3 regions of the Allobosea sp. GW821-FHT10B12 genome follow, and region 2 is predicted to be linked to each of the others. Evidence: riboswitches for the same ligand, from Rfam matches in the RefSeq annotation. Region 2 holds a riboswitch; each other region holds the start of a gene.
What was found. A riboswitch is a leader RNA that binds a small molecule or an ion and turns the genes downstream of it on or off. The one in region 2 is predicted to bind cobalamin.

Region 1 (12,082 bases), on a different contig from region 2:
TCTTCCTGCGTGCAGCCCTCGATGCCGCAGCCGGCGATGAAGGAGCCGTCGAAGCCGAGATCGCCGAACTCGTTGACGAGCACGGCGAGGCGCTTGCCGCCGGCGTTCTCGAGCAGATGACGGACGAGGGTGGTCTTACCGGCGCCGAGGAAGCCGGTGATGATCGTGCACGGCACCTTGCCGAGGGTGGCATTCTGCGGAGCGTTCATTGATCTGATCCTTGCTGGCGCGGCAGCGGAGGCACGCGCGCGACCACGCCCTTGCGGAACGAGACGGGTCTTTCTTTCCAGGGAACGATGCCGTTGGCGCTGGCAGCGAATTTCTCCGCCCCGCTGACGATCTCGTCGAGATGAAGATCGGCGTCGAGATCGCCGATCAGATAGGTCCATTTGCCCTCGGCCGCGAGCGCGATCGTGCAGGGTCGCTTACAGACGGAGAGGCATTCGACCGGGACGACGGCGATGCCACTGCCGGCCAGGCGTTCGTCGAGCAGCGCCGCGAGGCCGATGCCCGGCTGGTCGTAGCCTTCCGGGAGATCCTCGCGCTGGCGCCGGCAGACGGTGCAGACATGGATGGTACAGCCCGGCTTCAGCCGGGCATCAGTCGCGAGGGCGAGATCGCCTTCGAACATCAAAAACGCCTCCTTGTTCTGGCGCGGTCGTCGCCGGCCGCGCGAGGCGTCAGGCCGCAGCCGTCGCGGCGCTACGACGAGCAAGCCAGGGCCAGAGCACGCCGACGACAAAGCCGGTGACGAGCCAGAGCGCGGCCTGGATGGCGAGCGAGAGCGCGGCGAAATGGGCGGCGATTTCGGCCGGCACCTTGCTTTCCGGCGCGGCCGGGTGCGGTGCGCCGATCAGGTGCGGCAGCAGCAGCGCCAGCACGGCGAGCGCCCGCGCCCAGGAGGCCTCGACGCGCAGGAAGACGAAGAGCGCGCCGGCCGTGACAACCGCCGTCAGCAGCCACCAGAGCTGGCGCTGCTGCAGCTCGGCTGCGGCCGAGCCGGGCAACTCAGGCGCCAGCCCCATTGCCGGAGCGAGACCGAAGGCAAGGAAACCGCAGATAGCCCAGGCGAGCGCCCGGCGCTGGTCGATGTGTTCGTTTGCGGCGATCATTCCGGCGAGGAGCAGTGCGGCAAAGCCGATCGCGGTACCGATCGTTACCAGGCTGGTGAAGGCGGTGCGCTGCAAGCCGTCCTGCGGCTTCCATTCATGCTCGCCGGTATGGTCCGCCCCGGCTTTCGGGTCGTTATGGGCGAGAATGATCTGGGCGTCGCCCGAGAAGGCAGCCTGCATCGGCCCCGGCTGCGACCGCAACGCCGCCTCATAGGTCTCGGCCTTGAGGATCAGCGGGGTGGTGGTGACGTGCTGGAGCGCCGAGATCAGCAACCCAGCCAGAAGCCCGGCCAGGATGCTGACCGTGAGAACACGCGTGACCATGTGCTTCCCCTCAGTGGCAGGGGAAGGCGAGGCCGTGACGGGTGTCGTGCGCCGCGTTGTGGACAGTGGACGAGGCGGCGAAGCCGACGGTGTAGATCAGCACGAAGCCGAGGATCAGCGCGGCGACGACGGCTTTCGCGCGCTCCGAAACGCTGGCCTGGCTGGTGACGGTAGCCGTATTCATCTGGTTCTCCTTGGCCACCCCACCGGCAGCCTGCTGGACGACATCGAATGACGGCAGGTCTCCTGGCTCACGGCTCGGTGTCCTGCTCCGCCTTCCCGGGGAAACCCAGTGGCCGATGGCGCAGGACGCGCCGCTTACAGTTGCGGGGGCAGCCGCGGCCTTTCACCGCGTTCCCTTTTCACCTCGTTGTCGAGGCACCGTCACCGACGATCATTAGCCACAGGCGCGGTGCTGTGCAATGCACGCGTCTATCTGAAAGCGAATGGCAGTCATGACCCGTCCCCCGCTCACACTCGTCCTCGGTGGCGCCCGTTCCGGCAAGAGCCGCCATGCCGAGGCGCTGATCGAGGCGCTGCCGGCGCCCTGGACCTATATCGCGACAGCCCAGGCCTATGACGACGAGATGCGCGCCCGCATCGCCGAGCATCGCGCCCGCCGCTCGCGTGACTGGCAGACGGTCGATGCCCCGGTGGCGCTGCCCGAGGCGATTCGCAACGCGCCGGCGGGGCAGCCGATCCTCGTCGATTGCCTGACGCTCTGGCTGACCAATCTGCTGCTCGCCGAGCGTGACATCGCGATCGCGACCGGCGAGCTCGTCGCCGCCTGCCGCGAGGCGAGCGCGCCGGTGGTGCTGGTCTCGAACGAGGTCGGGCTCGGTATCGTGCCGGACAATGCGCTCGCGCGGCGCTTCCGTGACGAGGCCGGCCGCCTGCATCAACGCCTTGCGGCGCAGGCCGGGCGCGTGGTCTTCATGGTTGCCGGATTGCCGATGCAGGTGAAGTAGCGATGGACGAAACTGACGACGCGGCCCGCCACAAGGCGAAGATGGAAAAGCGCAAGGCGGTGCAGGACGCCGAGGTCGCGGGCAAGACGCTGGAAAAGGGCCTGCTGATCGTCAACACCGGCCCGGGCAAGGGTAAGTCGACCGCCGCCTTCGGCCTGATCCTGCGCGCGCTCGGCCATGGCTGGCGCATCGGCGTCGTGCAGTTCATCAAGGGCGCCTGGTCGACCGGCGAGCGCAAGGCGCTGGACGCCTTCGGCGACCAGGTCTCCTGGCATTCCATGGGCGAAGGCTTCACCTGGGAGACGCAGGACAAGGCCCGCGACATCGCTGCCGCGACCCGCGCTTTCGAGAAGGCCAGGGAGTTGATGGCGGACGAGAGCATTCGGCTGCTGGTGCTCGACGAGCTCAACATCGCCCTGCGCTACGACTATCTGCCGCTTGCCGAGGTCGTCGCGGCGCTGCAGGGCCGGCGGGCCGACCTCCACATCGTTGTCACCGGCCGCAACGCCAAGCCGGAGCTGATCGAGGCCGCTGATCTGGTGACCGAGATGACGCTGGTGAAGCATCATTTCGCTGCCGGGGTGAAGGCGCAGGAGGGGATCGAGTTCTAGAGGGTGAGAGCGGCGAGGCTCGCCACGGCCGCCAGCCCCCAGAGCAGCAGGCAGGCGCCGCGATAGAGGGCAAGCGCCCGCCGGATATCCGCCGCCGTCGCCTTGGCCCGGCCATCACCCATCCAGCCATCCTCGACCCTGACCGCGCCGTAGACGCGCGGCCCGGCCAGACGGAGCCCGAGCGCACCCGCCATCGCCGCCTCCGGCCAGCCGGCATTGGGCGAGCGGTGACGGGACGCATCGCGGCGCACGGCGCGCCAGGCGCCGCCGGCATCGGCCTGCCGGTCGAGTGCAGCCGCAGTGATCAACAGCAGCGCGGTCAGGCGGGAAGCAGGCAGGTTGACGAGGTCGTCGAGCCGCGCCGCCGCCCAGCCGAAGGCGAGGTGGCGCGGCGATTTGTGGCCGATCATCGAATCGGCGGTGTTGATCGCCTTGTAGAGCGCCCCACCCGGCAGGCCGCCCACGCCGAGCCAGAAGGCCGGTGCGACGATGCCATCGGAAAAATTCTCGGAGAGGCTCTCGATCGCGGCGCGGGCGACGCCGGCTTCATCGAGGCTCTCGGGATCGCGCCCGACGATCATCGACACGGCCTTGCGTCCACCGACGAGCCCGCTCTGCTCCAGCCCTTCGGCGACGCGGGCGACATGCTCATGCAGGCTGCGCTGCGCCAGCAGGGTCGAGGCCAGCAGCGCCAGCGGCAGCAAGGCGAGTGGTCCGGCGAGGCGGCAGAGCGCGACTAAAGCGAGCGAAGCTGCGAGCGTCACCCCGAGCAGGGTCAGGAGGGCAACGACGCCGGCCATTCGCCGCATCGCGAAGCTCATGGCTTCGCGATTGAGGTTCCGGTCGAGCCAGCCGATCAGCGCGCCGATCCAGGTGACGGGATGGCCGATCCATGCGAACAGGCGCGCCGGATAGCCGATCGCCGCCTCGATCAGGAGGGCGGCGAGGAGGAGCGGCAGGCTGGCGGAGAGCGACATGGCGGCCGGGGAGACGAAGGAAGCGATCTGGCATGGCGGCGATCTCGCCACGGCCCAGGCGCTGTTTCCGCAGGCGCCAGAACCCTGGATCGATCTCTCGACCGGTATCAACCCGATCCCCTATCCGCTTCCGGCGCTGCCGTTAAGCCTGTGGCAGCGCCTGCCGGGCAAGACGGACGAGGCGGCGCTGCTGGCGGCGGCCCGCAAGGCCTATCGCATTCGCTCCGAAAGCGGCCTCGTCGCCGCGCCGGGCACGCAGATCCTGATCGAATTGCTGCCGCGCCTGATGCCGGCTGCGAAGGTCGCCGTGCTCGGCCCGACCTATGGCGAGCACGCGCCGGCCTGGCGCAAGGCGGGTGCTACGGTGTGCGAGATCGGTGACCTCGCCGAGATCGGTGGCGCCAATGTCGTTGTGCTGGTCAATCCGAACAATCCGGATGGACGCATCGTCGCGCAACCAGCGCTGATCGAGCTGGCAGGGGTACTCGCGGCGCGAGGCGGTTTGCTGGTGGTCGACGAGGCCTTCGCCGATTTCGCGCCGGAGATGAGCCTGCTGCCGATCCTGCCGGAAGGGGTGATCGTGTTGCGCTCCTTCGGCAAGGCCTATGGTCTCGCAGGTTTGAGGCTTGGTTTTGCGGTCGGTGGGGCGCGTTTCACCGACGCTCTCAAGGCAATGCTCGGCCCCTGGGCCGTGGCGGGGCCGGCGCTGCATGTCGGAGCGGTCGCGCTCGGCGATGCGGAGTGGCTGTCGGCAGCAGGCGAGGCCCGCGCTGCCGACAGCAGGCGCCTCGATGCCTTGCTTGCGTCGCTTGGTCGGGTCGTCGGCGGTACCGTGCTCTATCGCCTGCTCGAGACGCCGCAGGCGCCTGCCCTGTTCGAGCGGCTCGGCCGCGCCGGCATCTATGTCCGCCGCTTCCAGCATGACCCGTCGCGCCTGCGCTTCGGCTTGCCAGGGGATGAGCTTGCCTGGGTGCGGTTGGCACGGGCACTCGCACCGGCCTGAGCCGCGCTGCGCAGTCATCGCAGCCGGCGCATGCGGGTGCGGGCGGGACGAAGCCGCTTACCGACGCTATCGTCAGGCGATTCCAGCGATCCGGAGACAAAGCGCATGCAGCCCTGGCCGAAGCAGTCCGCCCTCACCATCGGCTTCGCCCATGCGGCCTATCAACTGCGCGACGAATATCTCGCTCGCAATGGCGCGGCGGCGAGCTTCGAGGTCCGGACCGTCGACGATCTCAAGGCCCGCGCGGCGGAGGCCGACGTGCTGGTCGTCTCCGGTCTCTGGCGCAACGAGATCCTGGATGGCTTGAGCAAGCTGCGTTTCATCCAGTCGATCAGCGCCGGCACCGATCAGTTCGACAAGCAGAAGCTGGCTGCGGCGGGCATTCCGCTCGCCAGCGCCCAGGGCGCCAACGAACGCGCCGTGGCCGAGCATGCGATCTCGCTGATCCTGGCGCTGGCGCGCCAGCTTCATCTCGCCCGCGACAATCAGGCGAAGGCATACTGGCGGCCGATGATCGGCGACCGTTCCCGCCGTGAGGACGAGCTCGGTGGTCGCACGCTAGTGATCGTCGGGCTCGGCCGCATCGGCCTGAGGCTCGCGGCGATCGCCTCCGCCTTCGGCATGCGCGTCATCGGCGTGCGACGCCGGCCGGGCTCGGAGCCGAATGTCGAGCGGATCGTGCCACCGTCCGACCTACACAAGGCGCTTGCAGAAGCCGATTTCGTCGCGCTGACCTGCCCGCTGACGCCGGAAACGGAAGGGTTGATCGGTGCCGCCGCACTCGCGGCGATGAAGCCCTCCGCCTATCTGATCAATGTCGCGCGTGGCCGCGTCGTCGACGAGCCCGCGCTGATCGCCGCGCTCGATGCCGGCCGCATCGCCGGCGCCGGCATCGACTGCGTTTATGAGGAACCGCTACCCGCGACATCGCCGCTTTGGGAAATGCCGCAGGTGCTGCTGACGCCGCACAGCGCCGGCGAGACCCGGGCCTACGAGAAAAACGTCATCGACGTCCTGCTCGACAATCTCGGCCGGCTGGAGCGCGGCGAGAGCACGCTCCAGAACCAGATCGTCTGAGAGTTGGCCGACGCTCCACCGTCATGCTCGCCCTTGTGACGAGCATCCACGTCTTGAATCGCGGATGCCTGCAGCGAAGACGTGGATGGTCGGGACAAGCCCGACCATGACGGTGATGGAAGCGGGTCGCCTGTTCCTTACGCCTTCAGCTTGCGGCCAAGGAAATCGCGGATCAGCGCCGCGATCTCCTCGCCCTTGTCCTCCAGCGCGAAATGGCCGCTGTCGATCAGGTTGAGCTCGGCCTCGGGCAAGTCGCGCAGATAGGCGCGGGCCCCTTCCGGCGGGAAGATGAAGTCGTTCTTGCCCCAGGCGATCAGCGTCGGTGGCTTGCGCTCGCGGAAGAAGGCGTGGAACTGCGGGTAGAGCTCGACATTGGTCCGGTAGTCCTTGAACAGGTCGAGATGGATCTCGCTGACGCCTGGCCGGTCGATCAGCATCTGGTCGATCAGCCAGCTGTCGGGATCGACCAGGCTCTTGTCGGCGACGCCGTCGAGATATTGCGAGCGCGTCGCCTCCAGCGTCAGCCCGCCGCGCATCTTTTCGCGCCCGGCCTGAGTGTCGTCGGCCCAATAGGCCTTCACCGGAATCCAGAAATCGCGCAGGCCTTCTTCATAGGCATTGCCGTTCTGGGCGATCAGCGCCGTCACCTGGCCGGGTCGCTTCAGCGCCAGGCGGAAGCCGACCGGCGCACCATAGTCCATCACATAGAGCGCGAAGCGATCGATCTTCAGCTGCGTCAGGAACGTGTCGATCAGCTCGGCGAAGCGGGCGAAGCCATACTTGAAGCCCGCCCGGTCCGGCACCGCGCTGTGGCCGAAGCCGGGATAGTCCGGCGCGATCACCCGGTAGCGATCCGACAGTGCCGGGATGAGGTTGCGGAACATCCGCGACGAACTCGGGAAGCCGTGCAGCAGTAGCAGCACCGGCGCATCGGCCGGGCCGGCCTCGCGGTAGAAGATCTCGATGCCGTCGATGCTGATGGTGCGGTGATGCGTCGGCCGCGCCGGCGTCCGGGCTTCGGCGGGGGCGGCAAGGCCGGTGAAAGCTCCGCCGGTCGCGGTCGCCGACAAGGCGACGAAGGCGTCGCGGCGGCTGAATGAATCCTGCGTCATCTGAAAGGCTCCTTGCCTTGCCCGGCAACAACCGGCCGATTTCGTGACGTCAAGCTAGGGGCTGACGGAAGCCGGCAGAATGGCTATCAAGAGAAAGCTATTCTTCCAAAAAATGGAATGACGATGGATCGGTTGGAAGCGATGCGCGTCTTCGTCAGTGCGCTCGACGAGGGCAGCCTCGCTGCCGCAGCACGGCGGCTCGGGCGCTCGGCGCCGGCGGTGACACGCGCCATCACCGCGCTCGAAGGTCATGTCGGGACCCGGCTGCTCGACCGTACCACGCGGATGATCCGGCTCACCGAGGCGGGGGAACGCTATGCGGTCGCCTGTCGGCGGGTGCTGTCCGACCTGGAGGAGGCCGAGCTGCAGGCGGCCGGCGAACGCGCTGCACCGCGCGGCCTCCTCACTTTGACCGCTCCGGTCGTCGCCGGCACGCGCCTGCTGCGTCCGCCGGTCGACGCTTTCCTCGATGAGGAGCCGCAGGTTCAGGTCAGGATGTTGCTGCTCGATCGCGTCGTCAGCCTGATCGACGAGGGCGTCGATCTCGCCTTGCGCATCGCCCATCTGCCGGATTCGAGCCTGATCGCGCTGCGCATCGGCAGCGTCCGGCATGTGGTCTGCGCTGCGCCGTCCTATCTCGAGCGCCATGGTACGCCACAGGAGCCGGGCGATCTCGCCGGCCATCGCTGCATCGCGCAGATTCATGCGCTGGCGGGCGAACTCTGGAGCTTTCCGCCGGTTTCGGAAGGTGGCCGGCCACGCCAGGTCAGGGTGAAGCCGCGCTTGATGGCCAACTCCGTCGAAGCGGCGATTGCGTCGGCCGTCGAGGGGCGGGGACTGGTGCGCCCGCTCTGCTACCAGGTCGCCGACGAGGTCCGCAGCGGCCGGCTCAGGCTGGTCCTGACCGATTGCGAGCCTGAGCCGCTGCCGGTCCATCTCGTCGCGCCGGAGGGCAGGCTCTCGGTCGCCAAGGTCCGCGCCTTCGCCGATTTCGCCTTGCCAAGGCTGAAGGCGCGCTTCGCCGAGCGGGTCGGCTAGCGCGCCTGAATGATCTGAGGAAAAAGCCGTCGCTTACCAGCGCGGGCGCGGGCCGTAGCTGCCGTCGCAACCCACAAGTGGGCCGCCCGGATAGTAGTCGTCGATGATGATGTCCGGCATCTGGCAGCCGCCGCGGCTGGCGCTGCGGGAGATGCGGCGGCGCTGCTGGCCGTAATCGTCTGGCTCGGCCCAGACCGTGCGGCCGTCATAGCGCGGCTCCGCCCGATCGAGCGTCGGCTTCTGGACCGGGCGCGGCGCCTGGGCTGCGGCCTGGGTCCGCTGCGGGGCCTTTTCGGTGGCCTGCTGGCGCACCGGCGGCACGGGCGCCGCGGCGACGTCCGTCGCGTCCTTGCCGGCAACCTGCGAGGCCGGGACGACCACGTCCTCGGCGGTCGCGCGCACCAGCTTCTGGACGCCGGTATCGAGGGCCAGCGTGCGGAAGGAAGCGTCGCCACAGCCGCCGCAACGGGCCGGGTCGAGCGGGACGAGATCGACGCGCGCCTTGCCATCGTCATTGGCCTGGCCCTCGCCGGTGGCGCGGGCGGCGATGACGACCTTGGCGGCGTCCTCGAGCTGCATCTCGATCAGCTGGGTGCGCAGAGCGCGAGCCCGGCGATAGTTGACGACTTCGTCGCCCCCGGAGACCAGGATGGCGAAAGGCGCGCCCTTGGGAGCGTTGCCGCGGAAGACGTCGCGCAACTGGGTGATAGCGCGGCGGGCATCGGAGGTGACCTCCCAGCTGCCGGGCGCGAACGGGATCTGGCGCGTCGTCATGATCTCGCGGGCCGCCTGGGCGACGCCGAACGAGACCGTGCGCGAGGAAAATTCCAGCTTCAGCGACTGCGGCCGCTCGGCAACTTTCGGCGCATCGGGGTTACCCCCGCTGACCTGCGTCTGCTCGGTCGCGGGCGCGCCGTTGCGCTCGGCCTGGGCAAGGACGGTGCCGGCCGAGACGATGAGCGCGAGCGCGGCGACGGCGAAACGCAGGCGGTTGCTGCGCTGGCGGACGGTCTGATCGAACTGGAAGCCCATGGCGGGTCTCCTCATGAACGGGTGTGCGCTGGGCACGTTGCGATGCCCTTGGCGATCCTTGAGCCGATTTCGCGAATGCCGGCGCAAAGGCTGCGCCGGAATGATGAACGCGCGCGCGTAGGAGGCCGGGCATTCATCCACTGTTCAGCAAAATATGCGGCTCGACGCGAAAATGCGGCAAACGGTGGCAAAGCTCGGGCAACGCCATTGCCGCGTCCCGTCTCGCTCGAGCCGGCCGTCGCATTGTCGAGGCTACAGGACTATGCGAAGAGAGGGTAAATAGGGGGTCTGGCTATGAAGAACGCAGATGAGCGCAAGGACAATAGCGAGCTTCCGCAGATGATGTCTCGTCGTGCGCTCGGCGGATTCGTCTTTTCGTTGCCGCTGCTGAGCGCTCTTCCTGCGCTGGCGCAGACCGATCAGGGCGCGACCAATATCCTGCGCTCGCTGGCGCCGCATGATCGGGTGCCGGGCCGCTCGAGCGGTGGCGGAAGTGGTAGCGGCAGGGTCGTGGTGCGCCGCGTCGCACCGGTGCCGCGTCGCGTCCATCCGCGCGGTTACGGCTCGGATGTCGTGATCGACCTGACCCGACGCGTCGAGGTCACCGTCTTCTTCGACAATGACTCGGCCTCGCTGCGCCGCGGTGCGGAAGCCACGTTGATGCGGCTTGCATTGGCGCTGCGCGATCCGATCCTGCTCGATCAGCGCTTCCTGATCGCCGGCCACACCAGTGCCGAAGGGGGCTACGACTACAATGTCGAGCTCTCGCAGGAGCGGGCGGCCGCGGTGCGCGACTGGCTGATCTCCTATGGCGAGATCGGGCCTAACCGCCTTGTCGCCCACGGCTTCGGCCCTGATATGCTGCGCAATCCGCGCAGCCCCTATTCGCCTGTCAATCGCCGCGTCGAGGTCATCGCCATCACCGGCTGAGTTCTACCGTCTTCCCGAAACAACCGCTCGCCTCAGGGGGCACCGTCATGGCTTTCTTCAAGCGTCTCATGCTCGGCTTCGCGCTGCTGATGTCCTTCGCAGCCGTCGCCCAGGCTCAATCGCCGAATTCCCGCATCAACCTCCTGGTGATGTCGGACGACGCCGATCCGGACACCGTTCCGCGCAACAACCGCATCTTCAACCGGGTTCAGCTTCAGCTCTCGGAGTATCTGAACACTCGTGGCTTCCAGGTCTATGACGAGACCAGTCTGGCGCTCGGCATCACCCAGACCGCCCGGGTCCGCCGCCGCGACGCCGAGCTGATCGAGATCGCCCGCGCCGTCTCGACGCCGGTCGACGCCATGGTCGTCTACCAGATTTATGCCTCGGCCCGCCGCGCCGTCGCCGCCGACATCCGCTTCCCCGAGATCCGCATCGCCGGCCGCGTGCTCAATGTCCGCTCCGGCCAGTTCATCGCGGCCTTCGAGGTCGGAGGCTTCCAGCTGCCTGCCTTGCCGAACCCCTGCAGCGCCGAGTGCCTGCTCGAAACCGTCGGCAGCCAGTCGCGCATCCTCGCCGCCGATCTCGGCGCGGCGATCGCCCAGAAGCTCGAGGGCTTCGCCCGTCCGAGCGGTGGTGCGGCTGCTGCTGGCAAGGATGGCATCGTTCTCGGTGGTGGTGCCGGTGCTGGCGGTGCAGCGCCCGCCGTGGCCAATGCCGACGGCTGCAACAGCCTGCCGACCGACTTCGTGATCCAGCTGCGCGACTTCACCGCTACGGAAGTAGACCGGGTTGAGAGCGAGTTCGTCCGCTGGGGCTGCTATCGCGCCCACCGCGCCACGCAGATGACCTCGACCTCGGCCGACTTCTTCTACAGCACGTCCGCCGACTCGGCCCGGCTGACCCGCAATTTCCGCCTGATGCTGGAGCTCGTCGGTCTGAACGGTCAGGTCACCTTCTCCGGCAACCGGTTGGTGGTCAGCAAGGTCGCCACGCGCTGATCGGATTGGACGGCCGGGTAACCATAAATTCCGGCCCGTTCTTGCAAAATTGCCGCCCGGTCGACACGGACCGGGCGGCTTGTTACTTTAATTATGGCAGCAATATGCGCCGGCCTCGCGCGAACGGAATGGGCAGGGGTTCCGTTCGCCGCAGCTGAGCCGGTGTTCGATGCGGATATTTGAAAGATGGATTGGGGCATTGACCCGGCACGGGTCGCGGAGATCAGCACGATTGCGTCTTCGCGGCGGTTTTCCGCGCGGGATACCGAAAAGTTCGTTCTCGCGATCACGGGCGGCGGTTCGGAGAATGCCGACCTGCCGCTCTGGGATATGTTGCAGGTGCTGTTCTCGCTCGGCGCGCTGACGGCAAACCCGCGCATGCCGGCGCGCGATGCCGCGATCGGCTGCATGCTTGATGAAACCGGCATCCTGCTGCGGCCGTTGCGCCAGGAGGGACCGGTCCGCACGACCTTCGCCGGGGCTACCATCGAAGCCTCGGCGGCCGAGGTCGTCCTGACCTATGGCGGCAAGGGCGAGGCGAAGAGCCGCTCCTTCTCCTGGAGCAGGATCAGGCGCGCACTCGGTCTCGCCGATTTCCTGTTCGCGGCCGAGGCGGACGAACGCTCGGAAGGTGGGCTCGTCGCGCTGCGCACCGCGCTCGACGCCGTCTTTGCGCTTGCCTCGTTCGATGAGGACGGCATGAAGCGCGCCGTCCAGGAGCCGGCCCGCTTCATGCGCGCCTGGCGCCGGCGCCATTTGCCTCTGCTCGCCTTCGCCGACCTGATCCGCCAGCGCGAGGCCTTCCTCAATGCCTCCGGCCGGCGCGAGCGCCAGCGCGAATTCGATCCGGATGATCTGATCTCGCTCTGGAGCTTCGCCCTGCTGCATGGCGAGACC
Region 2 (7,061 bases):
CAACTCCATCTTCGAGCGCGAGGTCTCGATCGAGATGACGTCGGCGTCCATCGCCGCGATCGCATCGATGATCTGGTTGAACTCCGAATAGCACATATGGGTGTGGACCTGCGTCTCGTCGGCGACGCCGGAGGCGCAGATGCGGAAGCTCTCGACCGCCCAGTCGAGATAGCACTTCCAGTCGCTCTTACGCAGCGGCAGGCCCTCGCGCAGCGCCGCCTCGTCGATCTGGATCATTGCTGCGCCCGCCTGCTCCAGGTCGAGCACCTCGTCGCGGATCGCCAGCGCGATCTGCTTCGACGCCTCGCTGCGGGAGATGTCATCGCGCACGAAGGACCAGTTCAGGATGGTGACCGGCCCGGTCAGCATCGCCTTCATCGGCTTCTTGGTCAGCGACTGCGAATAACGCCACCATTCCACCGTCATCGGCTTCGGCCGCGAGACGTCACCGAACAGGATCGGCGGGCGCACGCAGCGCGAGCCGTAGCTCTGCACCCAGCCATGGCGGGTGAAGGCGAAGCCGGCGAGCTGCTCGCCGAAATACTGCACCATGTCGTTGCGCTCGAACTCGCCATGGACGAGTACGTCGAGGCCGATCTCCTCCTGCCAGCGCACGGTGCGAGCGGTCTCCTCGCGCAGGAACCGCTCGTACTCGGCATGGCCGAGCTGGCCCTTGTCATGGGCGGCGCGGGCCTTGCGGACCTCGGGTGTCTGCGGGAAGGAGCCGATCGTCGTGGTCGGAAAGGCCGGAAGGTTGAAGCGCGTGCGCTGCAGCTTCGCGCGTTTTGCGAACGCGCTCTCGCGGCGCCCGAAGGCCTCGGTGACCGCAGCCATCCGCTCGGCGACGGCCTTGTCGTTGACCTTCGGGGACGCCTTGCGCGCGGCCGCTGCCGCTGTCGAGACGGCCAAGGCTTCCTGGACGCTGTCGCGCCCGCCACCGAGCGCGCGACCGAGCGTCGCGAGCTCGCCCATCTTCTGGACGCAGAAGGCGAGCCAGCCCTTCACCTCGGGATCGAAATTGCTCTCGAGCTCGAGGTCGATCGGGCTGTGCAGCATCGAGCAGGACGGAGCGATCTGGACATGGTCAGTGCCGCGCCTGGCCGCGACCGGCTCGATCCGCGCCAGCACCTTCTCCAGATCGGTGCGCCAGATGTTGCGGCCGTCGACGACGCCGAGCGAGAGCACGAGGCCGCGCGGAGCCTTCGCCAGAACCGCGTCGAGCTGCCCGGGCGCACGGACGAGATCGAGATGCAGGCCTGCTACCGGCAGGGACACGGCGGTGTCGAGATTGTCGCCGAGCGCCCCAAAATAGGTCGTCAGCATGATCTTCAGCTGCGGCAAAGCGTGGGCGATCGTCGCATAGGTCCGGCGCAGCGCCTCGTGGGCGGCCTCGTCGAGATCGAGCACCAGGCAGGGCTCATCGATCTGCACCCACTCCGCGCCATTGGCCGAGAGCCGGCGCAGCACGTCGATATAGACCGGCAGCAGTTCGCCCAGCAGCGAAAGCGGCTCGAAGGACGGATCCTTGGCCTTGCCGAGCTTGAGGAAGGTGACCGGGCCGAGCAGAACCGGCCGCGTCTCATAACCCAGCGCCTTGGCCTCGCGGTACTCGTCGACCGGCTTCAGCGAGGCAAGCTCGAAGCGCTGCCCGGCTGCGAACTCGGGGACCATGTAGTGATAGTTGGTGTCGAACCACTTGGTCATCTCCTGGGCCGGGACGCCGTGGGAGTGCTCGTGGTCGTGATGGGCATGGCCGCAGGAAGTATGCGGCTCGGTTTCACCTTGAGAGCCGCGAGCCATGGCGAAATAGGTCCCGAGTGGCACCGGGCCGCCCTTCCAGCCGTAGATCGCTGGGATCGCCCCGACCATGACGCTGGTGTCGAGCACCTGGTCGTAGAAGGAGAAGTCGTTCGACGGGATCACCGTGATCCCTTGCGCCTTCTGCCGTGCCCAATTGGCGGCGCGCAGGCCGGCTGCGGTTTCGAGGAGAGACTTTTCGTCTGACTTTCCGGCCCAGAAGCTTTCGAGCGCGGTCTTGAGTTCGCGGCGCGGACCGATGCGCGGCGTGCCGAGAGTGGCGACATGTACTGATTGAGACATAGGCTTAACCCCAACAAGTTGGGGGCAAAGGCCATAGCGGACGCGGGACGAGGACCGGCCGGACACGGAATCCGGGCGGGGCCGCCAAGCGCACCACCGGGACACCCCGCCCGAGGACGTTCATGTTGTCGGGGCAGGTCTCCTGGCTCACGGGTCAGGGCTGCTGTCCGGCCTTCCCGGGACCTTGTCGGTCTCAGTGACGTCAATTGGACAGCAGCTCGCCGCTTACAGTTGCGGGGGCAGCGCCGGCATTTCACCGGCTTCCCTCTTAGCTCCGATGCGGCAAGCCGCGCCGGAGAACCTCGACGCAGTCAGTATGCTCACTCGGGAGCAAACGTCAACCGAGATATAAAGACATCTTTATGTCTCCATATTTTGTCGGACAGAGATATCCTCGCTTTCCACATGGGAGCGGTAAGGCGCACACGACCGATTGACAGCAACAGCACAGAGACTACTAAATCTGGTGGTCACGGTCTCTCGAATCACTGGTTCGAGGGCTAAGAGGGAAGCCGGTGAGATGCCGGCGCTGCCCCCGCAACTGTCAGCGGTGAGTTCGCGTCCATTTGAGTCACTGAGGCCGCAAGGCCTTGGGAAGACGGGCACGAGCGATGATCCGCGAGCCAGGAGACCTGCCGCGACCCTAGTTTTCGTCCTCGGGCGGGGTGTCCCGGTGGTGCGCTTGGCAGGTCGCGGCCTCGTATCGCCGCGCGCCTTCTCGACGCAACCGCTTTGGCCTTTGCCCCCAACATCTTGGGGTTGATGCCGATGTCTCTTTCTCTTGAAGCCGAGCGGCCCGCTGCTGTTCCGCCGACCGCCGTTGCTGCACCGTCCAACACCCCGGCGCACGAGCCCGGCTACCAGCTCATCCGCCGCAATGGCGCAGTGACGCCGTTCGACCCGTCGAAGATCGCGGTCGCGCTGACCAAGGCCTTCCTCGCGGTCGAAGGCTCCAGTGCCGCCGCCTCGCGTCGCATCCACGACGTCGTCGCCGAGTTGACAGAGCAGGTCGTCGCCGGATTGACCCGCCGTGCCACCACCGGCCGCACCTTCCATATCGAGGACGTGCAGGACCAGGTCGAGCTCGCGCTGATGCGCGGCGAACACCACAAGGTCGCCCGCGCCTATGTGCTCTACCGGGCCGAGCGGGCGCGAGAGCGCGCCAAGGCCGCCGCCGAGGCGAAGCCTGCTACCGCGCAGGCGCCCTCACTGCAGATGAAACTCGCCGACGGGACGCTCGTTCCGCTCGATGCCGCGCGCCTCGACAAGGTGGTGCGCGAGGCCTGTGCGGAGCTCGACGGCGTTTCGGCCGAGCCCGTCCTCGCCGAGGCGCGCCGCAACCTCTATGACGGCATCTCGCTCGACGAATTGGCGCTGGCGCCGATCCTCGCCGCCCGCACCCTGATCGAGAGCGAGCCGAACTATTCCAAGGTCTCGGCGCGCCTCCTGCTCGACAAGCTTCGGCGTGAAGCGCTGAGCTTCGTTCATGGCCGCACTGAGCAGGCGACGCAGGCAGAGATGGCCGCTGGCTATGGCGACTATTTCTCTGCCTATCTCAAGACCGGCATCGAGAACGAGTTGATCGACCCCGAGCTCGGCCGCTTCGACATCGCCCGCATCGCCGCCGCGCTGAGGTCCGAGCGCGACCTGCGATTCGACTATCTCGGCTTCCAGACGCTCTACGACCGCTATTTCCTGCATGTCCGCGGCAATCGCTTCGAGCTGCCGCAGGCCTTCTTCATGCGCGTCGCCATGGGGCTTGCCCTGCGCGAGATCGACCGCGAGGCGCGGGCGATCGAATTCTACGACCTGCTGTCGTCCTTCGACTTCATGGCCTCGACGCCGACCCTGTTCAATTCGGGCACGCTGCGGCCGCAGCTCTCCTCCTGCTTCCTGACCACGGTCGCCGACGATCTCGACGGCATCTTCAAGGCCGTGAAGGACAACGCCCTGCTCGCCAAATATTCGGGCGGCCTCGGCAATGACTGGACGCCTGTGCGCGGTCTTGGCGCCCATATCAAGGGCACCAATGGCGAGAGCCAGGGCGTCGTGCCCTTCCTCAAGGTCGCCAACGACACCGCCATCGCGGTCAACCAGGGCGGCAAGCGCAAGGGTGCGGTCTGCGCCTATCTCGAGACCTGGCATGTCGACATTGAGGAGTTCCTCGATCTCCGGAAGAACACCGGCGACGACCGCCGCCGCACCCACGATATGAACACAGCGAACTGGATCCCTGACCTGTTCATGCAACGCGTCGAGGCGAATGCCGACTGGACGTTGTTCTCGCCCGACGAGGTGCCGGACCTGCACGACCTCTATGGCAAGCCTTTCAAGGCCGCCTATGAAGCCTATGAGGTCAGGGCCGCGCGCGGCGAGATCAAGGTCTTCAAGCGCGTGAAGGCGCTCGATCTCTGGCGGCGCATGCTGACCATGCTGTTCGAGACCGGCCATCCCTGGATCACCTTCAAGGACGCCTGCAATCTGCGCTCGCCGCAGAGCCACGCCGGCGTGGTGCATTCCTCCAACCTCTGCACCGAGATCACGCTCAACACCTCGGCCGACGAGGTCGCGGTCTGCAATCTCGGCTCGGTGAACCTAGCGGCACATGTCACCGCCAAAGGGCTCGATCAGGTGCGGCTGGCGCGGACCGTGAAGACAGCGATGCGCATGCTCGACAACGTCGTCGACATCAATTTCTACACGATTCCCGAGGCGCGCCGCTCGAACCTGCGTCATCGCCCGGTCGGCCTCGGCCTGATGGGCTTCCAGGACGCGCTGCAGAGCTTACGCCTGCCGGCGGCCTCCGAGGAGGCGGTCGCCTTCGCCGATACATCGATGGAAGCGATCAGCTTCCATGCGATCTCGGCCTCGGTCGATCTTGCCGCCGAGCGCGGCCGCTATCCGAGCTTCGAGGGTTCGCTCTGGTCGAAGGGCATGCTGCCGATCGACTCGCTCGACCTGCTCTCGGAAGCCCGCGACGGCGATGTCGAGCTCGATCGTTCCTCGACGCTCGATTGGGAGAGCCTGCGCCAGCGGGTGATGACCACCGGCATGCGCAACTCGAACACGATGGCGATCGCACCGACCGCGACGATCTCGAACATCGTCGGCGTCTCGCAGTCGATCGAGCCGTCCTACAGCCAGCTCTACGTCAAGGCGAACATGTCGGGCGACTTCACAGTGGTGAATGCCGGGCTGGTCCATGACCTGAAGGCGCGCGGGCTTTGGGACGAGGTGATGGTCTCCGACCTGAAATACTATGACGGCAAGGTCAGCCAGATCGATCGCGTCCCGGCCGATCTCAAGGCGCTCTACGCGACCTCCTTCGAGATCCCGACGGAGTGGCTGATCAGGGCGGCGGCGCGCCGGCAGAAATGGATCGACCAGGGCCAGTCGCTCAACCTCTACATGGCCCAGCCTTCCGGCCGGAAGCTCGACGAGGCCTATCGTCTGGCGTGGCGGCTGGGGCTGAAGACAACCTACTACCTGCGCGCGCTCTCGGCGACTCATGTCGAGAAATCGACGCTGAAGGGCACTGACGGCAAGCTCAACGCGGTCTCGGCCACCGTGCCGGCGGCGGCGAAGGCGGCCGCGCCGATCATCGTCGACATACCCTTGGAGAACGGCATGGCGGTACCGAACGCCTGTTCGATCGACGATCCGACCTGCGAGGCGTGTCAGTAACGACCGCAGCCATTCATCTCGCGCGTCATTCTCGGGCGAAGCGAAGCGCAGACCCGGGAATCTCCGGCAGGACGAGGCGCTTGAGCCTCCGTCGGCACGAGATGCTCGGGTCGAGCCCGAGCATGACGCTCTTCAATTTCAAGAACGGAACACCCCATGCTCGACTGGTCCGACACCAAGCCCGCAACACCGGCTAACCCCGCAATCCTCACCAGCGCTTCCGCTCCCGACGCCACCGGCCTCGGCGAGATCGACCGCAATGGCGGGCGCGTCAGCGTTGACGAGAAGCGCATGATCAATGCGCGCGCCGACGTGAACCAGCTCCTGCCGCTCAAGTACAAATGGGCCTGGGAGAAGTATCTCGCTGGCTGCAACAACCACTGGATGCCGACCGAGGTCTCGATGCAGGCCGACATCGCGCTGTGGAAGTCGAAGGATGGGCTGACCGAGGACGAGCGGCGCATGCTCAAGCGCAATCTCGGCTTCTTCGCCGCGTCCGAGAGCCTCGTCGCCAACAACATCGTGCTGGCGATCTACCGCCACCTGACCAACCCCGAATGCCGGCAATACCTGCTGCGCCAGGCCTTCGAGGAGGCGATCCACACCCACACCTTCCAGTACATCGTCGAGAGCCTCGGCCTCGACGAGGGCGAGCTCTTCAACATGTATCGCGAGGTGCCCTCGATCACAGACAAGGCGGCCTGGGCGCTGAAGCACACGCAGAGCATCGAGAATCCGGAGTTCCGCACCGGCACGCCGGAGAACGACCAGGCCCTGCTGCGCGACCTGATCACCTTCTATGCGATCTTCGAGGGCATGTGGTTCTACACCGGCTTCGCGCAGATCCTCTCGCTCGGCCGGCGCAACAAGATGGTGGGGATCGCCGAGCAGTATCAGTACATCCTGCGCGATGAGAGCATCCACCTGAACTTCGGCATCGACGTCATCAACCAGATCAAGATCGAGAACCCGCATCTCTGGACCAAGGCCTTCCAGGACGAGGTCCGCGGCATGATCCGCGATGCGGCCGAGCTCGAGGCGGCCTATGGCCGCGACACCATGCCGAGGGGCTTCCTCGGACTGAATGCCGCGCTCTGCGAGCAGTACATGCATTTCATCGCCAACCGCCGCTGCGGCCAGCTCGGCCTCACCCCCGTCTTTGCCGAGACCGAGAACCCGTTCCCCTGGATGAGCGAGGCGATGGACCTCAAGAAGGAGAAGAACTTCTTCGAGACCCGCGTCATCGAATACCAGAACGGCGGCGCGCTGAGCTGGGA
Region 3 (12,082 bases), 160 kb from region 2:
TTCGAGCCAGCCCGGCGTCGCCGGCCGCGGCACGGCGGTGTTCTCCATCTCGGAGCGGACGATGCGCCAGCCGGGCGTGTCGAGCTCGGCGCCCATCGAATCCCAGACCGATTTCAGCACCGGCGGGTTCGGCCGCAGGCGCGCCTGCGCCTCGACATAGTCAGGCTGCGCGAAGGCCTTGATGAAGGTCTCGGCCGCGGCGCGCTGCTTGGTGCGCGGGTTGAGGCCGATATGCCAGCTGCCGGTCGGCGTCACCGCCTTGCCGCCCTCGAAATAGGGCTGCGGCGCGACTGTCCAGTCGAGGTCCTTGCGCGCCGAGATCGAGGCGAGGCTCGGCGTGGTCGCAAGGTACATCGCGGCCCGGCCGGTCGCGAACATTTCGAGCGCGAGATTGGTGTCGAACACGCCGGTCGGCGTCACCTTATGCTTGTTGAACAGGTCGGCGTAGAACTGCATCGCGTCGATGAAGGGCTTGGAATCGACATAGCCCGTCGCAGTCAGCCCGTCCTCGCTCAGCACCTGCGCACCCTTCGACTGCGGCAGGGTCAGCGCCTGATAGGGCCGGTCCGCCATCTCGAAGACGAGGCCCCACTGGTTCTTGGCGGGGTCGGTCAGCTTCTTGGCGGCTTCGAGCGTCTGCTCCCAGGTCCAGCGCTTGGCGACATCGGGCTCCGGCAGCGCGACGCCGGCATCGGCGAAATGCTTGCGGTTGAGGAACAGCACCATGCCGCTGCTGATATAGGGCAGCGTCATCAGCTTGCCCTTGTAGGTGCCCTGCGCCAGCGCCGCCTTGCTGTAGCGACTGAGATCGTTGCCGAGGATGCCGTCGAGCTCGGCGAGATGCTTGCGGATCGAGTAGGAGGCGGTCAGCGGCCCGTCGGCGAAGAAGATGTCGGGCAGCGGCGTGCGCGCCTGCAGGCGCACTTCCAGCGCCGGGAACAGCTCGTTGAACGGGATGCGCTCGAGCTTCAGGCCGATCGTCGGATTGTTCTTCATGAACATCTCGGCCATCGGTGTGATGTGGCCCTCCGGCCAGCCGACCCAGATCACGTTGAGCTCGGCCTTGGCCTGGGCGCGCAGCAGTTGCGGGGCGGCGAGCAGGCCGCCCCCGGCGGTCATGCCCTTCAGAACGGTGCGGCGCGTCGTCATCCAATCCTCCTGATCAGTCTTGTTCGTTGCAGGCAGCGGGCCAGTCGCAGCCGGGCGGGCTCAGCCGCGCCCATAGCTCGCAATCGTCTCGATCACGTGCCGGGTCGCAGCCGGGCCATCCATGCGGATGCCCGCCTTGACGTTGGCGCGCGGTGGCTCAGGCTCGTCCGGGCGGCGCGTGACATTGCGCTGGTCGGCCACGGTCATGCCGCGCAGCAGCTGGCTCGCCAGCTCGACCTGGATGTGGAAGGGCTTGTGCTCGACCAGGTCCGGTCGCACGAAGGGCACGAAGGCGCTGGGATCGTGCATCGGCGAGATCGGCTTGCCGTAGCGCGCTTCGTTGCGCCCGAGATAGAAGTCGAGCATGCCGGCGACGGTCTCCGGCACCGCCCCGCCCGCCTGCCGCAGCAGCTCGGCATGGCTGCGGTCGAGGATCGCCTGGCGGGTGAAATTGAGGCCAGCCAGATAGATCTCGGCATCGCAGGAGAAGACGGCCGCCGCCGCCTCCGGATCCTTCAGGATGTTCGCCTCGGCGTAAGGGGCGGCATTGCCGATATCGAGGCTGCCGCCCATGATCGTGATGCATTTCAGCCAGCGCGCCAGCCGCGGCTCGGTGCGCAGCGCCACCGCGACATTGGTCAGCGGGCCGATGGCGGCGAGCACGAGCTCTCCTTCAGCCTTCTTTGCCTCTTCGATGATCATCGTCACCGCATGCATGTCGACCGGCCGGCGCTTCGGCTCGGGCAGGTCGGCGCCGTCGAGGCCGCTGGCGCCATGGATCATTGAGGGCGCGAAGCTGCCGACCAAAGGCGCGCCCATGCCGCCGGCGACGGGGATGTCGAGCCTGGCGAGCTCGCAGATCTTCAGGGCGTTGCGCGTGGTGTTCTCGACGATCGAGTTGCCGAACACCGTGGTCAGGCCGCGCAGCTCGAAATGCTTTGCCGCGTAAAGGATGGCCATGGAATCGTCATGGCCGGGATCGCAATCGATGAGCAGCGGGATCATGAGCGGTCGTATCCGAGGATGGTGTCGATGACGGCATCGACGCAGGCTTCGCCGTCCACGGCGACGGCAACGTCGCAATTCGCCGGGCGGCTGGCGCCGGGCTGGTCATGGTCGCGGCGCATCGGCCGGCTGTCGCAAGCGGTCATGCCGCGCAGCGGGCCGTCGCCGAGCTCGATATGCACGGGCAGCGGCCGGAAGGTGATAAGCCCCGGCCTGACCAGCGGGATGACGGCGCAGGGATCGTGCATCGCCGCGGTCGGCGTGCCGTAGCGCTCCTGCATCTTGGCGAGATAGAAGGCGAGCAAGTCGGCCATCACCGTAGAGACCCGGCGGCCGCCCTGGCGCAGCCTTGCGATATGGCGCTCGGCGATCCCCGCCTGGCGGGTGACATTGAGCCCAACCATGCTGAGCGGCACGCCGGCATCGAACACGATCGCCGCCGCCTCGGGATCGCAGACGATGTTGAACTCGGCATAGGGCGTGCGGTTGCCGCTGGTAGTCGAGCCGCCCATGATCGCGATCGACTTCAGCCAGCCGGCGAGCTTCGGCTCCATCCGCAGCGCCAGCGCGACATTGCTGAGTGGGCCGATCGCGATCAGGCTGAGTTCGCCCGGCGTGGCCTTGGCCGTCTCGATGATGAAATCGACGGCGTGGCGGTTGAGCGGGTCATAGCCGGGCGCCGGCAGTTCGGCGCCGTCGATCCCGGTCGCACCATGGACATAGGCGCCGTCGAGCGGCGGCTCGATCAAAGCGCGGTCGAGGCCGGGCACGACCGGCAGGTTCAGCCCCGCCAGCGTGCAGATCGCCAGCGCGTTGCGGGTCGAGTTCTCCAGCGAAGAATTGCCGGCGACGGTGGTCAGCCCGACCACGTCGAGATGCGCGGCGGCATACAAGATCGCCATCGCATCATCATGCCCGGGATCGCAATCGATGATGTAGCGGGTCATGCGGACCTTCCAGGCTTCGTTGCAGGCGTCACGGACAGGCGCTCGACCAGCACCGGCTCCAGCGCCAGCGCGCGCGGCAGCGGATGGCCGTGATCGAGCAGGCCGACCAGAAGCTCGGCCGCCTTGACGCCGATGTCATAGGCCGGCTGGCGGATGGTGGTCAGCGGCGGCGAGGTGAAGGCGGCGATGTCGATATCGTCATAGCCGATGACCGCGAGGTCCTCCGGCACGCGCAGGCCGCGCTGCTGCGCTGCGCACATCGCGCCGATGGCGACGAGATCGTTGAAGCAGAAGATTGCGTCCGGCCGCCCGATTTCGCGGCGGTCGAGCAACGTGGCCATCGCGGAGTGGCCGCCGCCGACCGTGAGGTCCGACTCGATCATCAGGGCCGGGTCGAGCGGCTTTCCGGCAGCGGTCAGGGCCGAGGCGAAACCGGCCAGGCGCTCAGCGCTGCGCGGATGCTCGGCCGGGCCGGTGATGCAGCCGATGCGGGAAAAGCCCTTGCCCGCCAGATGCGCCCCTGCGAGCCGGCCGCCGAGCAGGGAATCGTCGTTGATCAGGCAGTCGACGCGCGGGATCGTCGTATCGAGCGCGATGACCGGCACGGTCTTGATCTGCTCGATCCGGCGGAAGAAATCCGAGCTGGCATTGCTGGTCATTACCAGCAGCGCGTCGATCCGTTTCATCATCAGCGTGCGCAGATAGGCGGTGAGCTTCTGCGCGACATCGCCGGAATTGCACAGCATCAGGCTGTAGCCGCGATCGAAGCAGCCGGTCTCGACGCCGCGGATCACCTCGGCAAAGAAAGGATTCGTCGAGCTGGTGACGATCATGCCGACGGTCTGGGTGCGGTTGCTCTTCAGCGCCCGCGCCACGCCGCTCGGCTGGTAGCCGAGCTGCTCGATCGTCGCCTGGACCTTCTCGATGGTGCCCGGATTCACATGGCGCGTGCGGTTGACCGCATGGGACACGGTGGTCACCGAAACTCCGGCCGCACGGGCGACATCCTTGATCGTCACCATCGCCGGCACCCGGAAAGGCGACGCCCCGCAACCGCGCGCGATGGTCGACGGTGCAGCGCATGGCGCACTGCGAGAAGCTGCCGATCCCGCGCCAATCCATTCCTCCCGATATGCCGCCTTGAGGCAGCTTTCAGGGAAAGCTAGCAGCCGGAAACGTTTGCGCAAACGTTTTGTATGCAAGTATTTGGGCCATCGCCATGTCTTGCGGTCATGGCGACGGACGCAGCTCCGGCACGCGCTGCGACGGCAAAGCGCCTGCCGGATGACCTGCTCGGCGCTTGAGCAGGTGTGGCAACGTCAGGAATTGCGTTCGGATGTGCCGATCAGCCAATCGGCGTCGCAGGCGATGGAGGTCCGCTGGAACCGCACCGCGAACGCCTCTTCGAAGGCCCGGCCAGCAGCGATCGCCGACGCCGTTCCATCGGCCACGACGCGACCGGCATCCATCACAACGATACGATCGCAGAAGCGGGCCGCCAGATCGAGATCATGCATGATCACCACGACCACCGCCTGCTGCGCCAACGCTTGCAGCCGCCGTACCAGGTCGAGCCGATGACGGATGTCGAGGCTTGCGCCGGGCTCGTCGGCGAGAATGATGGTGGGCCGCGAGGCGATGGTGGCGGCGAGCATGGTGCGCGCCCTCTCGCCGCCCGACAAGGCGCTCCAGCGCCGCCCCGCCAGCTCGGCCAGCCCGTGTTCAGTCAGAAGGTCTGCCACCGATCGGGGAACGGGGGAGCGCCCTGCCCCGAGCGCGACGATCTCGGCTACCGAATAGTTCCAGGCCGGCTCGAGCTGTTGTGGGAGATAGCCGCCAGCGGTGCCGCGCTCCGCCGCGGACCAGCCAGCGAGATCCCTGCCATGCCAGAGGACCTGCCCTGCACCGGGATGACGATAACCGGCCAAGATGCGCAGCAAGGTCGACTTGCCGGCGCCGTTGGGGCCGACGAGTCCAGTAAGCGTGCCGCTGGCGAAACTCAGCGAGATGTCGTCGAGGAGCCACCGCCCACCGGCTTCGGCGCGAATGGAGTGGCATTCGATTCCGCTCATGCCCTGAGCCTCCGCGCCAGCAGCAGCAGGAAGAACGGCCCGCCGAACAGCGCCGTGATCAGCCCGAGCGGCACCTCGGCCGGCGGCAGCACAGCGCGTGCGATCCCGTCGCAGGCGCAGACAATCGCAGCGCCGATCAGAGCACTCGCCGGGAGCATCGCAGCATGGCGCGGCCCGGCCCACCAGCGCGCCAGATGCGGCGCGATCAGCCCGACGAAGGCGACCAGCCCGCCATAGGCCACCGCGGCGGCGACGATGCCGGCGCCGACCAGCACCGCGATCCTGACGAAGCGCGCCGGATCAAGCCCGAAGGCAAACGCCTGCTCTTCGCCCAGACCGAGCAGGTCGAGCCCACGCGCCAGCCGCAAGGACAGGGCCAGTGCAGCAACGACCAGCCCCGCGAGCAACAGCAGACCGGTCATGTCCGGCGTCTGGATGCCGCCGAGCGTCCAGCTCAGCACGACCTGGAGGTTCACCGTGTCGTCGGAGAGCGCCAGCATCAGGAATGAACGGAGCGCCCCCAGCATCGCGGCGACGGCAACACCGGCGAGCAGGAGCCCGGCTGTGTCCGGCCGCCCGTGCAGACCGGCGATGGCGAGCACCAGCCAGGTCGCGCCCCAGGCCCCGAGGAAGGAAAGCCCCGCCAACGCCGGCCCGGCCGGCAGGCCAAGCGGCACCAGCAACGCGACGGTCGCGCCGATCGCGGCGCCGCCGGCCGAGCCGAGCAGATAGGGCTCGGCCAGCGGGTTGCGGAACACGCCCTGGAAGATCGCACCGCCGAGGCCGAGCAGCGCCCCGACAAGCGCCGCCGCCAGAACGCGCGGCAGGCGCCAGACAATCAGGAGCTGGCTCTGCAGCGAGCTATCGCCGGACAGGGCAGCGAACAGTCTTGCCGGCGACGCCCAGTCATGGCCCGCCATTGCGCCGAAGGCGAGCGCGAGCACAAGGGCGAGCGGCAGGAGCAGTGCCCGCTTCATCGGATGCCGGCCTGCCGCAGCAGCGCCGCTAGCTTCTCGATGCCGTCGACGGTGCGCGGCCCCGGGATCAGGAATTCGGCGCGGGCGACGAGATGGGCATTGCCACTGCGGATCGCCCGCAGCAGCCGCCAGCCGGGCTGGGCGACCAGAGCTTCGAGTTCGTCCTTGCGGCCGGCGAAGAGCAGGATATCGGGGTCGGCGGCAATCACCGCCTCGGGCGAGACCTGCGCGACGATGCTGCGCTCGAGCGCATGACGCCCGCCGGCCTTGACCATCGCGTCGCCGGTATAGCTGTCGGCGCGCGCGACCAGCACCAGCCCGTTGCCGAGGCGCCCGGTGATCATGATCACGCTCGGTCGTCGGGCGCGCGCAGCGGCTTCGACCGCGGCGAGCCGCGCTTCCAGCGCGTTAGCGACGACCTCGCCGCGTTCGGGCTGCCCCGTCGCCCGGCCGACCAGGCGCAGATTGGCCATCACCTCGGCGACGCTGCGGCTCAGCAGAACGATGACGGGAATGCCGAGCCGGGTCATCGGCTCGATCAACTGATGCATCGCCTGGCGCGAGGGCGTCACGATCAGTAGCTCCGGCCGCTGCGCGACGATGGCGTCGACCGAAAAGCCGAGCCGTCCGCCGACCTGCGGCCGGTCGAGGACCTCCGGCGGATAGCGCGTATAGGCCTCGATGCCGACGACGCGATCCGACAGGCCGAGAGCCGCCACGAGCTCGGTGTTGGAGGCGAAGATCGGCACGATGCGCTCGGGCGGCCTCGTTATCTCGATCTGTCGGCCGACGGCATCCGTCAGCCGGATCGGCTCGGCCGTTGCCGCAGACCAGGACACGGCAAGCACCATCGAAGCCAGGCTGAACAGTCGCAGGCGCTTCATCTGGCCGTCAGAACCTTGCCTGCAGGCCGGCCTGCACTTCGAGCCCCGGCATCGAGGTGCCGTAGCCGCCATTGGCGAAGCGGGAGTCGAGCTTGTAGGGCTTCTTGTCCAGGCCGATGAAGATCGGGTGCTCGTTCTTGTTGAACAGGTTGTTGACCAGCGCGAACAGCTTCACGCCCTTCACGATCTCGACCTCGCCGCGCACGTTCCAGACCCAGAACGGCGCCTTGCGGTGGACGAACTCGCGGAAGGGCTCCGCCGTCGCGACCAGGTTCTCCTCGGTGTTGTACCAGATCGGCCCGCGCAGGACGCCCTGCACCTGGATCGACCAGTCATATTGGCCGCCGCTCTGGCCGAAGCGCGTGCCGATCGCCGCTTGGTACTTGTACATGCGCTCGACATTGTTGGTGTTGGCGGTGACGGCAGCGCCCTTGTCCTTCATGTCGAAATTATAGGCGCCGTTGGCGAAGACCGACCAGCGCCAGCGCGTGTCCTCGTAGCGCGCCAGCCGCAGCAGATCGCCGTCGAGCTGCAGTTCGAGGCCGCGCACGACGACATCGCCGCTGTTGTTGGCGTAGTCCGAGGTGTTGGCGACGCCGGGCCGGAGCTGCGTGATGATGCGGTCCGAGATGACATTCTGGAACAGCGCCGCATCGACGCGCCAGCCGACGCCGAGATAGGTGGCGCCGACCTCCACCTGCCGGCTCGTCTCCGGCTTCAGCGACGGATTGCCGAAGATGCGCCCGCCGCCGAGCGTGTTGAAATCCGCGGCGAGTTCGGTCGCGGTCGGAGCCCGGAAGCCGGTGGCGTAGCCGACGCGGAAGCTGAGCTGCTCGGTCGCCTTGAAGGTCGCGCCGGTCGAATAGGTCGTCGCCTGATAGTCGACCTCGCGCGGCTGCTGGCCGGCGAGGTTCGGCGTATATTCGAAGCTGGTCGTGCCGAAACTGCGGCGGATGCCGCCGCGCAGGGTGAGCCGGTCGTCGAACAGCTTTTGCGAATCCTCGACATAGATGGCGTTGACGGTCTCCGACTGGTTGTTGTCCTGCGGCGAGACCGGCGCCAGCGGATTGCCGGGCACGCCGATCCGGTCGCGGGTGGACCGCAGCGTGCTGCGCTCCCAGTCCCAGCCGGCGAGGATCTCATTGCCCTGCCAGAGCGTCGCCCGCGGCTGGAAGCGGGTGCCGACGATGTCGAGCTGGCGGCGGTTGTAGTCGGCCGCGGTGCCCGGCGCCGGCAGGCCGGTGCCGCCGCGGATCACCGGCGAGGCCCAGCGGAAATTGTCGACGTCCTGCACGGCATAGCCCTGCAACAGCCAGCGCACCTGCCCGCCCGGAAGCTGGCCGTTGTAGCTGATGTCGAACGAGTTGTTGTAGCGATCCTCCTGGCTGATCGTGTTGGCGCCGGAGCCGCGGAAGCCGACATCGTAGATGCCGTCGGTGCGCAGCATCAGGTCGACGCGATGCTCCGGATTGATCTGCAGGCCGAGCGCGCCGGTGAGCCCGAAGCGCTTCCAGCCGGTATTGGCCATGGTCGTGCCGCCGCGCCCGGAATGGTAGTCGTCGCGGCTGCCGCCGGAGATGCCGGCATACCAGTCGATGCTGTCATAGAGGCCGCCGGTCTGGGCCTTGCCCTGCAACAGCCCCCAGGAGCCGCCGGCCGCCTCGATCATCGTGCCCGGCGCAGTGCGGCCGGTCTTCAGGATGATGTTGATCACGCCGCCGATGTTCTGGCTGCCATAGATCACCGAGGACGGGCCGCGCACCACCTCGACGCGCTCGACATCGGCCGGCGAGAGCTTGGAGAGATTGGCCGTGCCGGCGCGTCTGCCGTTGATCAGGACGAGCACCTGGCTGCGGAAATCCTTGCCTTGGCCGTCGCTGGCGCCGCCGCGGATGTTGATCGAGGTCTGCGCCGGGGTCCATTCGCTGAAGAAGCCAACGGCGTTCTCGGCGAGCAGGTCGGTCAGCGACTTCGCCGAGGAGCGCTCGATCTTCTCGTGGTCGATCACCTGCACCGTGCCGGGAATCTGGCTGCGCGGCTCGGCGCGGCCGGTCGCGGTGACGACGAGTTCGTCGAGCTTGATCTCGGCCTGGGCGAAGGCTGGTCCGATGAGGAGGGCCGTCGTGAATGCCGTGGTGGCGAACAGGCGGCAGCGATGGAAGGCAGTCATGACAGGGTCCAGACGAGGATGGCCGAGCGGCGATGGCAGGAGAGGCGCAGGCCGCCTTCGGTCGGCACAGCCTGCTTGCTGAGATGGGCGAGGAGCTCGGGCCGGCGCGGATCGCCCGGCGCCCAGCCGAGCCGGTCGGCCTGGAAGGCTGCGAAGCCTGGCAGGTCGCGCAGCACGAGCGAGAAGGTCCAGTCGATCGCATCCATCCGGTCGGGCTGGCTGCCCCCCAGCTTCGGCAGGACGAGGTCGATGCCGGGCGTCTTGTCCTCGCCATGCCATTCCCGCGGCAGGCAGGCGGCGAGGATCAACCCTTTCGGGCCCTTCTGCGCCGGCACGGCCCAGACGATCTGGCGGCGCGCCCATTGCCGACAGCGTGCGAGGAAGGCGAGCGGATCATGGAAATAGCCGGGCATCGTCGCCGCCAGCACGGTGTCGGCGGGCGCGCAGGCGACGCGCTCGTCCTCCCAGCCGAACGGGATGACGAGGGGCCGCTCCGGTCTGAGCGCGAGGCGCGCCTGCATCACCGGCGACGGCTCGATCGCCGTCCAGGCACGGCCGGGTTCGAGCAGCGCCGAGCCGAGCTGGCCGCCCCCGGCCCCGATATCGACGAGATCGCCAATGTCCGAAGCCAGACGGCAAATGAGCGGCGCCACATGTGCCGCATAATCCGAGGTGTCGATCGCGCTGGCATAGAGCGCGAGCGGGTCGAGCGGACTGTTGTTCTGCCCGGCGGAGATAGGGAAAGCAGAGGTCATGACGCGTCTAAGCACGATATGTTATATCATTACAATACACTCGGCTTGTGAAAGGCGTGCCCGGCCCTGTTCGAGACCAGGCCTCGCAGCCTGCGCTTTCATGCATCGTCACCGTCGTCAGCCCCTCGCTGTGCGCAACAGGGCTGCTTGGGAGCGCGGCAATGACGGCGGCGGAAGCGGCCGAACATGCCAGCGATCCGCCGGACACCCCGCCCGCGCGACATCAATACGCCGTCGGGGCAGGTCTCCTGGCTCGCGGATCAGCGCTCCCGACCGTCTTCCCAGCGCGAGCGCCAGTGACGTTGTGATCGGAAACTCACCGCTTACAGTTGCGGGGGCAGCTCCGGATTGGGCGCGAACGCCGCACCGGATTCCCTCTTAGCTTCGGATCGCTCCGAAGACCTCGACGCGCATCAACCTATATGGCGCGATTGTGGCGTCAACCCAGGACGCGAGTTGTTCGAGGCCGGCAGTCGGGTGATGTTGAAACTGTCGCCGCAGGCGCTGCATTGGCGATCGGCATGATTGAGCGGCCGGCGCGGCCGCTACCTGCTCGGCGCGGGCCTTACCTTGGCGCGCGCCTGCCGCACGAGCGGCGACAGCACTGACGCATCCGCCTCGAAGCCGGTGCGGAACTCCTCGCGCATGCGCTTCGTCCAGAACTGGTTGATGTGGTCGGCGATCGCGGCGACCGCCTGCTCGTCCGGATAGGACTTGAAGAAATCGCCGATCTGGTTGGCCATGAAGGCGAGCTTGGCGAGATGCTCGCCGGCATGGTCATGGCTCATCGTTTCGGCGCTCATAACCTCTGTCATCTCGCTATGCTCTCCACGCTGTCAGCGAGGCGTCCGGCGAAGACGGTCGCGGAATCGGAACGCGCGATGCAGACCAATGTCAGGCCGAGCGCGTTCGCCCGCTCGATCGCCAGCGAGGTCGGCGCCGAGATCGCGACCAGGGTGCCGGCGCCGAAGATCGCCGTCTTCTCGACCATCTCGAAAGAGGCGCGGCTGGTGACCAGCACGAAACCGTCGCTCGCGTCATGGCCGGCGCGCAGGCGAGCGCCGATCAGCTTATCGAGGGCGTTGTGACGCCCGACATCCTCACGCACCGCCAGGATCGCGCCGCCGCGATCACACCAGGCAGCGGCATGGACCGAGCGGGTCAGGCGGTTGAGTTGCTGATGGTGGTCAAGCTCGGAGAGCGCCCTGGCGATCGCTTCCGCTGCGATCGGAGTACCCGCACGGCATGCGGCCTGCGCAGTCGGCAGATCGGTCAGGGTCTCGACGCCGCAGAGGCCGCAGGCGGTGCGGCCGGAGAGATTGCGGCGGCGCGCCAGATGCTCGCGGAAACGGCCGGGGGCCAGTTCGACGCTCGCAACAATGCCTTCGTCCTGCGGCGCCACCGAGATCGACCTGATCTCGTCGATGCCGCGGATGATGCCCTCGGTCAGGGAGAAGCCGGCGACGAAATCCTCGAGATCGGACGGTGTTGTCATCATCACCGCATAGGGCATGTTGCCATAGACGATGTTGACCGGGGCCTCGACCGCAACCTCGGCACCAGCGTCGATAGTCGTCGCCGCTGCGCCGAAGCGCACAGTCCGGACCGCGACCGCATGGCTTGCCGGCGGCTGGGCGGGTGGGCTATTCCGCGGCATCGGGCAAGCGTCCCGCGATCAGGCGCAGCGAGATGTCCTCCTCGCGATTGCGCTCCTGCCACTCGGAATAATAGTTGGTCCTGCGCACCTCCACCGCGGTGACCTTGTATTCCGGGCAGTTCGTCGCCCAGTCGGAATAGTCGGTGGTGATGACGTTGGCGCCGGTCGAGGCATGGTGGAAGGTGGTATAGACCACGCCCGGCTGCATCCGCTCGGAGATCTCGGCGCGCAGCGAGATGTCGCCCGAGCGGCTGGCGAGTGCGACGAGATCACCGTCCTTGATGCCGCGGCTCTCCGCATCGAAGGGGTGGATTTCCAGCACGTCCTCGTCATGCCAGGCCTGGTTCTCGGTGCGCCTGGTCTGCGCGCCGACATTGTATTGCGAGAGGATACGGCCGGTGGTCAGGATCAGCGGGAAGCGCGGGCCGGTGCGCTCCTGTGTCGGAACGTATTCCGTGATCATGAA

Region 1: it holds a riboswitch for cobalamin, as region 2 does, so the genes downstream of both, AC07O0_RS17280 (CbtB domain-containing protein) here and metE (5-methyltetrahydropteroyltriglutamate--homocysteine S-methyltransferase) in region 2, are expected to answer to the same signal.
Region 3: it holds a riboswitch for cobalamin, as region 2 does, so the genes downstream of both, AC07O0_RS22235 (class I SAM-dependent methyltransferase) here and metE (5-methyltetrahydropteroyltriglutamate--homocysteine S-methyltransferase) in region 2, are expected to answer to the same signal.

Annotation. Positions count from the first base shown of each region.
Region 1 covers NZ_JBWKNL010000004.1:550,720-562,801, forward strand. Annotated here, with positions in the region: gene cobW (cobalamin biosynthesis protein CobW) at 1-209, opposite strand, end outside; gene AC07O0_RS17270 (DUF1636 family protein) at 206-631, opposite strand; gene AC07O0_RS17275 (CbtA family protein) at 681-1,436, opposite strand; gene AC07O0_RS17280 (CbtB domain-containing protein) at 1,447-1,620, opposite strand; cobalamin riboswitch at 1,656-1,836, opposite strand; gene cobU (bifunctional adenosylcobinamide kinase/adenosylcobinamide-phosphate guanylyltransferase) at 1,892-2,404, shown strand; gene cobO (cob(I)yrinic acid a,c-diamide adenosyltransferase) at 2,407-3,015, shown strand; gene cbiB (adenosylcobinamide-phosphate synthase CbiB) at 3,012-3,992, opposite strand; gene cobD (threonine-phosphate decarboxylase CobD) at 3,991-4,995, shown strand; gene AC07O0_RS17305 (D-2-hydroxyacid dehydrogenase) at 5,101-6,072, shown strand; gene AC07O0_RS17310 (alpha/beta fold hydrolase) at 6,210-7,184, opposite strand; gene AC07O0_RS17315 (LysR family transcriptional regulator) at 7,308-8,222, shown strand; gene AC07O0_RS17320 (hypothetical protein) at 8,256-9,254, opposite strand; gene AC07O0_RS17325 (OmpA family protein) at 9,549-10,184, shown strand; gene AC07O0_RS17330 (hypothetical protein) at 10,232-11,185, shown strand; gene AC07O0_RS17335 (hypothetical protein) at 11,372-12,082, shown strand, end outside.
Region 2 covers NZ_JBWKNL010000006.1:285,753-292,813, reverse strand. Annotated here, with positions in the region: gene metE (5-methyltetrahydropteroyltriglutamate--homocysteine S-methyltransferase) at 1-2,100, opposite strand, end outside; cobalamin riboswitch at 2,216-2,420, opposite strand; cobalamin riboswitch at 2,557-2,754, shown strand; gene AC07O0_RS21455 (ribonucleoside-diphosphate reductase subunit alpha) at 2,869-5,784, shown strand; gene AC07O0_RS21450 (ribonucleotide-diphosphate reductase subunit beta) at 5,941-7,061, shown strand, end outside.
Region 3 covers NZ_JBWKNL010000006.1:441,792-453,873, reverse strand. Annotated here, with positions in the region: gene AC07O0_RS22275 (ABC transporter substrate-binding protein) at 1-1,149, opposite strand, end outside; gene AC07O0_RS22270 (nucleoside hydrolase) at 1,210-2,154, opposite strand; gene AC07O0_RS22265 (nucleoside hydrolase) at 2,151-3,101, opposite strand; gene AC07O0_RS22260 (LacI family DNA-binding transcriptional regulator) at 3,098-4,123, opposite strand; gene AC07O0_RS22255 (ABC transporter ATP-binding protein) at 4,421-5,173, opposite strand; gene AC07O0_RS22250 (FecCD family ABC transporter permease) at 5,170-6,150, opposite strand; gene AC07O0_RS22245 (ABC transporter substrate-binding protein) at 6,147-7,034, opposite strand; gene AC07O0_RS22240 (TonB-dependent receptor) at 7,042-9,204, opposite strand; gene AC07O0_RS22235 (class I SAM-dependent methyltransferase) at 9,201-9,959, opposite strand; cobalamin riboswitch at 10,181-10,379, opposite strand; gene AC07O0_RS22230 (formate dehydrogenase subunit delta) at 10,505-10,762, opposite strand; gene fdhD (formate dehydrogenase accessory sulfurtransferase FdhD) at 10,771-11,616, opposite strand; gene fdhF (formate dehydrogenase subunit alpha) at 11,603-12,082, opposite strand, start outside.